Regions from separate parts of the Microbacterium sp. CFSPD4_SD4 genome, predicted to be linked through region 2. Evidence: riboswitches for the same ligand, from Rfam matches in the RefSeq annotation. Region 2 holds a riboswitch; the other holds the start of a gene.

Region 1 (4,205 bases), on a different contig from region 2:
CGGCCGCGGTCGGCCACGCCGCGGGCTCGACGCGCCAGTTCCAGAGCCCGCCAGTCGTCGAGGAACAGCCCCACCATGCGCAGTCCGGCGAGCGCGCCGAGCACGAATCGGGCGGGCAGGCGCAGGATCTGCCCGAGGCCGTCGGCGAGATCGGTCGGATCGACCGTGATGAAGAGCACCACCGAGGGCAGGGCGATCGCGAGCACCCGGAGCATCGTGGCGACGGCGAGCGCGAGCGACCCCTCGCTGATGCGCAGCACGAACCAGTCGACGTAGACCGTGCCGCTCGTCTCGCCGTACAGGGCGATGGTGAGCCCTGTGAGCGGCGCCGCGAGCCAGACCGGCCAGGTGCGGACCCAGAACTCGCGCCACCCGATGCCGGCGAACAGGAACAGCACCGCTTCGAGCACCAGGGCGACCGCCGCCGACACGGGATCCAGCGTGAGGATCAAGGGCACGGCGATGAGGGCGCTCACGCCGAGCTTCGCGACCGGGTTGATCCGGGCCACGACGCCGGCGCGGGCGCGGGTGTCGGCGAGATCCGTCATGCCGGCGCCCCCAGGGCGAAGCGGGTGGCGTGCAGGGCGCGCGCCACGTCGAGGTCGTGCGTGACGGTGACGATCGCGGAGCCCTCATCCCGGAGGGTGGCGAGCATCGCGACGAGCTCGGCCCAGGTGCGGGCGTCCTGTCCGAACGTCGGCTCGTCGAGGATCAGCACCCGGGGTCGCGTGGCGATCGCGGCCGCGACGGTGAGACGGCGCTTCTCCCCACCCGAGAGCGTGTACGGGTTCGCGGCTCCCAGCGCGGACAGGCGCAGGCGGGCGAGCAGCTCGTCGACGCGGGCCTCGACCTCGTCCTCGGGGACGCCCAGCGCGCGCGGGCCGATGGCGAGCTCGTCCCGCACGGTGGTGGCGAGGAGCTGGTGCTCCGGCTCCTGGAAGACCATGCCGATCCGGGTGAGGAGGTCGCGGGACGCCCAGCGGATCGGCGCGGGATCGGCACCCTGCGCGAGCACCGGCGTCGCGGTCACGGCCCCCTCCGCGGGCGGGAGCAGGCCCGCGAGGGTCAGGCCCAGCGTGGACTTGCCCACGCCGTTCGGGCCGGTGATCGCGAGGGCCTCGCCCGCCCGCACGTCGAGGTCGATGCCGCGGGCCACCGGACGCCCCTTCACCCGCGCCACGGCGAGTGCTCGGGCCGACAGCAGCACCTCGCCGGGCACTGTCCTCGGTGCCGGGGGCTCGGCGGGAGGACGCCCGGGCACCCAGACGCCGTCCGCGGCCAGGCGCTCTCCCTGCGCACCGAGCACCGCGGCGGGAGGGCCGTCCGCGACCACCCCGCCGGCACCGAGCACGATGACCCGGGTGAGGAGCGGCAACCACACCTCGAGTCGATGCTCCACGACCACGAGGGTGGCGGGGTGCGCGGCGAGCATCCGCTCCACCGCCTCCCTGACCTCGCGCACCCCGTCCGGATCGAGGTTCGCCGTCGGCTCGTCGAGGAGGACGAGGCCGGGGCGCATCGCGAGCATGCCGGCGAGGGCGAGACGTTGCTTCTGGCCGCCCGACAGCGCCTTGGTCGGATGATCGAGCGGCACGTCGAGGCCGACGGCAGCGAGCGCCGCCTCGACACGCGGCCAGATCTCCGCACGCGGTACGCCGAGGTTCTCGCACCCGAACGCGACGTCGTCGCCCGCGCGGCGAGGATCACCTGGGAGTCGGGGTCCTGGAGCACGAGCCCGGCGCGCCCGCGAGTCGCCACCGCCGGAGCGTCGTCGACGAGGAGCTCCCCCGCGCTCTCGCCCTCCTCCTCGCCGCCGAGCACGCCCGCGAGGCCGTGCAGCAGGGTCGACTTGCCTGCCCCGGACGCGCCGAGCACGAGAACCCGCTCGCCGGGCTCGATGCGGAACGAGACGTCGCGCAGCGCCCATGCCCGGCGGCTCGCATGCCGCCAGCCCCAGCCGCGCGCCTCGACGACCGCGGGAGCGACCTGCGCCGCCATCAGACGCGCACGCGCGCCTCGCGCCCGGAGCCGAAGCGGTCCAGCGCCCCCGTCGCCGCGATACCGCGGGCGAGCACCCACGACAGGGCACCGGCGATGACGGCGCCGGAGATCACGGTGCTCACGAGGTAGATCACGGTGAACGCGGGACCGGAGCCGGCGTACCAGAGGATGAGGTTGTTGATGCCTCCCGCGAGCGCAGCGCCGGCACCGGCGAGGATCGCGACGGGCAGCGACCAGCGACGGTAGAAGAACAGCAGGAAGACGAGCTCGGCGCCGAGACCCTGCACGAGGCCCGCTTCGAGCGTGAGGAAGCCACCCCACTGGTTGCCGATGAGCGCCGAGACGACGGCGGCCAGCAGTTCGACGTAGATCGCCGCACCGGCCTTGCGGATGATGAGGCCGCCGAGCACTCCGGCGAACAGCCACGGTCCGTCCAGGAGACCCTGGAGCCCGGGGAGCAGCGGCTCGAGCAGGGCCTTGGGGCCCAGGTACCCGACGTTCCAGGCCAGGAAGATCAGGCCGGCGGCGACGCCGAGCACGCTGGCGACGACGATGTCGACGATGCGCCACCGCAGATAGCTGCGCGCCGGAGCGCCGGTCGTCTTCGTGGACGAGGATGCGGACGTGGACGTACTCATGTGAACTCCTCCCTGCGCTGGCATGACCCAGATCAGGTTCGACGGTCGAAGCGCGATTCGCTCCCTCTCAGCCCGGCTCGCCGGACTCCCGTGGTTGTGCTGTAGATCCTAGCGTCTTCCGTCCGCGCGTCCCGAGCCGCGCACGGCGGATTCCTGTCGGCATTCGGTACCGTAAGCGAGTGACCGCTTCCGATCCCCCTGAAGAGGCGTCCGGCGGCGTCGGCGTCGACGCGCGGCCCGAGGACTCCGCCCCCGCGTCCTCGCAGACCGTCGACACGCTGCCTGCGACCACGACGGAGACCGTCGCGTGGGCCGATGCCTCGACACCGGCGACCGCGCTGACCTGGGTCGACACGGACGTGGTCGAGTCCGGGTCGTCGACGCCGGAGTTCGACGCCACCCCGGAAGCCGAGGCCGCCCCCGGCCTGCTGCGCGACGCGACGCTGCGTCCGGCGATCGCCGGCCCCGGCCTGCTCGTCCCGCTCGGGGTCCTCGCCGGGCTCATCGCCTCCTACGCCGGAAGCACGCTGCTCTGGCCGTTGCACGAGGTCGCCCCCACCGTCCAGGCCGTGGAGGTCACCCCGGTGGCCGCCCCCACCGCCGCGCTCGCCTGGCCGGAGGTGGGCGACGGTGCCGTGGGCATCGCCGGGATGACCACGGCCGCGTCCACGACCGCCCCGGTCAGCATCGCGAGCATCACCAAGGTCGTCAGCACGCTCATGGTGCTCGACCGCCTGCCCCTCGCCCCCGGGGAGCAGGGCCCCGAGTTCTCCTTCACCTACGCCGACAGCATCCGGTACTGGGACTACCGGATCTCGAATCAGTCCGCGCTGGATGTCCCCGTGGGCGGGGTGCTGACCGAGTACCAGCTCCTGCAGGGCACCCTGCTCGGTTCGGCCAACAACTACATCGATCGGCTCGCCGCGGAGATCTGGGGCTCCGATCGGGAGTTCGCGGCCGCCGCCGAGGTCTGGCTCGGCGAGCGCGGGCTCTCCGAGATCACCGTGGTCACGCCGTCCGGATTCGACGCGCGCAACGTCGCCACCCCGGAGGCGCTCGTGGCTCTCGGCGAGCTCGCGATGCAGAATCCCGTGTTCGCGGAGATCGTGGGCACCCGGTCGGTCGAGCTGCCGGGGGCCGGCACGGTGGAGAACACGAACGGCATGCTCGCGGACCCGGGGGTCGTCGGCATCAAGACCGGCACACTCGTCGGCTGGAACCTGCTGACGGCGAAGGACGTCTCCGTGGGGGACTCGACGGTCCGCCTCTACGCCGCGGCGCTGAACCAGGAGGACGACGAGGCGCGTCTCGCCCTCACCCGTGCCCTCTTCGCGCAGACCGAGGCGGCGCTGCAGGCGCAGGGCCCCGCCGTTCCCGCCGGGACGGTGGTCGGACGCGTCCGCACCGCCTGGGGCGAGGAGGTCGACGTCGTGACCGGTGAGGACGCGGATGTGGTGCTGTGGAACGGGGCGAGCGCGACCGCGACGGCTGTGTTCGATCTCGGCGAGGAGCGCGAGGCGGACGGCGACGTCGGCACCCTCACCACGGCCGGCCCCATCGACACCA
Region 2 (4,205 bases):
ACGAAGGGCAGCGCGTCGATGTCGCGGCGGATCGCGGCGGTCTCGTCCCACCAGGCCGCGGCCACCTCCTCCGGTGTCGGCCGGGTCTCGACCCCGCCGCGCGCCCAGAGTCCCGAGAAGGGATGGATCGGGCCGTGTCCTCGCCCGATCTCCAGGTCGTCCGCCGCGCGGAGGGACTCCCGCAACCAGGCGCGCGCGGCGCGCACCGCAGTCGCGGGATCGTCGCCCGTCGCCAGTCGTGTGGCCAGAGCCGCGGACAGCGAGCAGCCGGTGCCGTGGGTGTTCGCCGTGCGGATGCGCGCGCCGGGGAACTCGGCGTGCGTACCGGCTGCCGTGTCGATCAGGGCGTCCGGTGCCTCGTCCCCGGGCAGATGCCCGCCCTTCACCAGCACCGCGGTCCCCATCGCGGCCGACAGCTCTCGCGCCGCGGCGAGCGCGTCCGCCCAGTCCGTCACCTCGTGACCGACGAGCACCGCGAGCTCGGCGAGGTTCGGGGTGACCACGGTCGCCAGGGACAGCAGGCTCCGCAGCTCGCGCTCCGCATCGGGGTGGAGCAGCCGATCCCCCGAGGTCGCGATCATGACCGGGTCGAGCACGACGATCGGGGGCTGTGTGTCTCGGAGCCACGCGGCGACCGTCCGGATCACCTCCACGTCCGCGAGCATGCCGACCTTCACGGCGTCGATGCGGATGTCGTCACCGACGGCGTCGAGCTGCGCCCGGAGGAAGTCCGCGGGAGGAACGTGCACGGCGCGGACGCCCTGCGTGTTCTGGGCGGTCAGGGCCGTCAGGGCCGCCATGCCGTAGCCCCCGTTCGCGGCGATCGCCTTGAGGTCGGCCTGGATGCCCGCGCCCCCGGACGGATCGCTGCCGGCGATGCTGAGCACGTGCGGCACCGCCCGCCCGAGCCAGCGCCGACGGAAGGCCGCGGCGGCTGTCCGGGGGTCGCCGCCGCCGCACAGCGCCGACACCACCGCGATCCCGGCCGCGCCGGCCGCGCGCAGCGCCGCCGTGTCGTCGAGCTCCACCCCGCCGATCGCGACGCACGGCAGCGCACTGCGCGCGGCGAACGCGGCGAAGCCGTCGATGCCGAGCGGGGCCGGGTGGTCGGGCTTGGTGCGCGTGGGGCGGATCACGCCGACCCCGAGGTAGTCGACCGTGCCGGGCGGCAGCGCGGCGACCTCCTCGAGGTGCGCGGAGGTGTTCGCGGTCAGCCCGATCAGGGCCTCCGGGCCGAGGAGCTCGCGCGCGCGGAGCACCGAGGCGTCCGCCTGACCGAGGTGCACCCCGTCCACCCTGGCGCCGCGACGACGGGCCTCGACAGCCGCATCGAGGCGATCGTTCACGACGAGCAGCGCACGACCGTCGATGGCCGCGGACAAAGCGAGGAGCTGCACGACGGTCTCCTCGTCCGTCGCCTCCTTGTCGCGCAGCTGCACGATGCGGACGCCGCCGGCCACCGCTTCGCGGACGGTCGCGACCACCCCGCGTGCGCCGCACAGCGACCGATCGGTGACGAGGTAGAGGGACAGGTCGACGGTCATCGGGTCTCCTCCTCGACGCGGGCGCGGTCCCGGAGATCCGCTGGGGTCACGGCGGACAGCGCATCGAGCAGTCCGACGGCGAAGCTGCCCGGTCCGCGGGAGGTCTCCGCCGCCTGCTCGGCCGCGACCGTGTAGACGAGGGTCGCCGCGGCCACCGCCGTCAGCGCATCGGTCCCGCTACCGCGGGACGCCCCGAGGAAGGCCGCCATCACGGCCCCCAGCGCGCAGCCGCCGCCCGTCACCCGCGTGAGCAGCTCGTGCCCGTTGGCGATGCGGATCACCCGTTCCCCGTCGGTGAGGAGGTCGACCGGGCCGGAGACGGCGACCACGGAGCCGTACCGGTCGGCGAGCTCGCGCGCAGACGAGGCCGCCGCCTCGGTGCCGTCCGTCGCGTCGACCGCCGCGGCCGCCGTGCTGTGCCCGGCGAGCGCGAGGATCTCCGACGCGTTGCCGCGGATGGCGGTCGGGCGCCGCGCGGCCAGCTCGTGGGCCAGTGCCGTCCGCACCGGGAGCGTGCCGATCGCGACGGGATCGAGCACCCAGGGCGTGGCGGCGGCGAGCGCTCCGGCCACGGCTTCCCGACTCGCCTCCCGCTGCTCCGGGGTCGGCGTCCCGAGGTTGACGAGGAGCCCCGAGGCGGCAGCGGCGAACGGCTCGGCCTCGCCGATGATGTCTACCATGGCCGGCGCCGCACCGAGCGCGAGCAGCACGTTGGCGGTGAACCCCGTCACGACGGCGTTCGTGAGGCAGTGCGTCAACGGCGGCGCAGCCCGGACCTCCTCCCGCAGCCTTCCCGCCGTGACAGCGAGGTCGAGGACGGATTCCGGACGCACAGGATCGCTCATTGCGACATCCCTTCGCTAGTACGAACTAGATCAGGTTCGACGGGTGTGATCTCAGCCGCGGATGCGGCACCCCGTGTCACTGCCTCGCAGTCTAGCGAGCGAAGGCGTTGAGCAGCGCCCGCTCCTCCGTCCGCGTGAGTCCGGCGCGACGCTCCCGGCCCACGCCCCGTTCGCGCTCGTCCGCCACGACGCGTTCCACCGTCTCGTCGAGGGGCCGGATCCTGCCTCCGCTGCGCCGGTACCGCGCGTTCGAGCGGGTCATGAATCCGCTCATCTCGGGCGGCAGCCACAGCGGGAGCGAGCGCGACCCCGCCCAGTACGCGACACCCTCCGCGACGAGACGCTCCTCCGTGCCGACGACGACCGGACCGGTGTGCCCGGTGGAAGCGCGCACCGTACGCAGCACGTCCTCCAGGTCGCGCACGTCGCCGATCGCGTTGACGGCACCGGTGACGGTGGCGGACACGACGAAGGCGGCGACGTCCTCGACGTCGATGACCTGCGCCGTGCGCCCGTCGAGCGGCGGGAGCAGCACCGGCTCGTCCAGGGCCCGGAGGAACGCCGTCACCCAGTAGCCGAAGCGATCGCTCGGGTCGCCGTCGCCGACGATGAGGCCGGGACGGACGAGGAGCGCGCGGTCGCCGAGGCCCTCCTGCACGGCGTCCTCCGCCGCGACCTTCTGCCGCGCGTAGTCGTCGTCCTCACCGGCCTGCGCCGCCGGGTGCCGCGGGGCCGACTCGTCCGTTCCGACCGTCATGTCGTCGCGGTACACCGACATCGACGAGATGTAGGTCCACCGGGCGGCACGGTCGCCGAGTGCGCGGACCGCCCCGGAGACGTGATCGACGCGGGAGGAGACGTCGACGACGTGGTCCCAGTCCGTCCGCGAGACGACGTCATAGGCGTCCTCGTCGTCGCGGTCGGCGAGCACGAGGGTCGCTCCCGGTGGCGCCGGCCGCCCGCCGCGGGCGAGGCAGGTCACCGACGCCCCCGCCCCCAACGCGTGCGCGGCGATGCGCCCCGACAGCCATCCGGTTCCCCCCAGGATCAGCACATCCGTCATGTGCCCATGTCATCAGGATCGACGACTCGGGGGAAGGGCCTCCGCTCAGAGCGGAGCGACACAGGCCACCGCGCGAGCACAGGCCATCACGCGAGCACAGGCCACCACGCGAACACAGGCCCTCACGCGAACACAGGCCACCTCGCGAACACCGCCCACCGCGCGAGCTCAGGCCCTCACGCGAGCTCAGGCCGTGGGCGCTGCTGTCGCCTGATGCCGCGCGAACGCCTGATGCCGCGCGGGCTCGGCGCCGTCGCGGAGGCCGGCCCCGAAGCGGTCGGGGACGACGATCTGGTCGAGGCCGTCCAACACCGGGATCGTCCACGACGGGTCCGGTCGCCAGTCGATCCACTCCCGATCGAACGGCCAGTCGCCGGCATGGAACGACGCGATGGCCGCGACCGCGTGCCGCTCGATCTGCGCGGCCTGCGCGGCGGTCAGCCGTCCCTGGTCGACGGCGGCGACCAGCTCGTCCTCGTCCTTCATCGCCACGCGCCCGTCCTGTGCGATCTCGACGTCGAGGACGTGATCGGAGGTGTAGGTGGCACTGTCGGTGCGCAGGTGCGCGTTCTCGAGGTTGACGTACCAGCCGGCGAAGTCCCACGTCGTCCCGGTGACCGAGCTCCAGAACAGCCAGACCGACCACGGCACTCCCGCGGGCGCGATGCGCAGGATGCCGTTGCCCCACCACTCCTCGACGATCCGGCGCCGGGGCTCCCGCCACCGCCGATCGAGCGGGACGGTCCGGATGCG

The links. Region 2 has a riboswitch for thiamine pyrophosphate ahead of thiM (hydroxyethylthiazole kinase). Riboswitches for the same ligand answer to the same signal wherever they lie in the genome.
Region 1: it holds a riboswitch for thiamine pyrophosphate, as region 2 does, so the genes downstream of both, AC2W7E_RS12540 (ECF transporter S component) here and thiM (hydroxyethylthiazole kinase) in region 2, are expected to answer to the same signal.

What each region holds. Positions count from the first base shown of each region.
Region 1 is NZ_JBNFOC010000008.1:73,892-78,096, reverse strand. Features, by position in the region: gene AC2W7E_RS12550 (energy-coupling factor transporter transmembrane component T family protein) at 1-548, opposite strand, end outside; partial or broken gene AC2W7E_RS12545 (ABC transporter ATP-binding protein) at 545-1,998, opposite strand; gene AC2W7E_RS12540 (ECF transporter S component) at 1,998-2,639, opposite strand; TPP riboswitch at 2,630-2,741, opposite strand; gene AC2W7E_RS12535 (D-alanyl-D-alanine carboxypeptidase family protein) at 2,819-4,205, shown strand, end outside.
Region 2 is NZ_JBNFOC010000003.1:294,127-298,331, reverse strand. Features, by position in the region: gene AC2W7E_RS07810 (bifunctional hydroxymethylpyrimidine kinase/phosphomethylpyrimidine kinase) at 1-1,544, opposite strand, end outside; gene thiM (hydroxyethylthiazole kinase) at 1,541-2,389, opposite strand; TPP riboswitch at 2,380-2,473, opposite strand; gene AC2W7E_RS07800 (NAD-dependent epimerase/dehydratase family protein) at 2,481-3,452, opposite strand; gene AC2W7E_RS07795 (DUF402 domain-containing protein) at 3,639-4,205, opposite strand, start outside.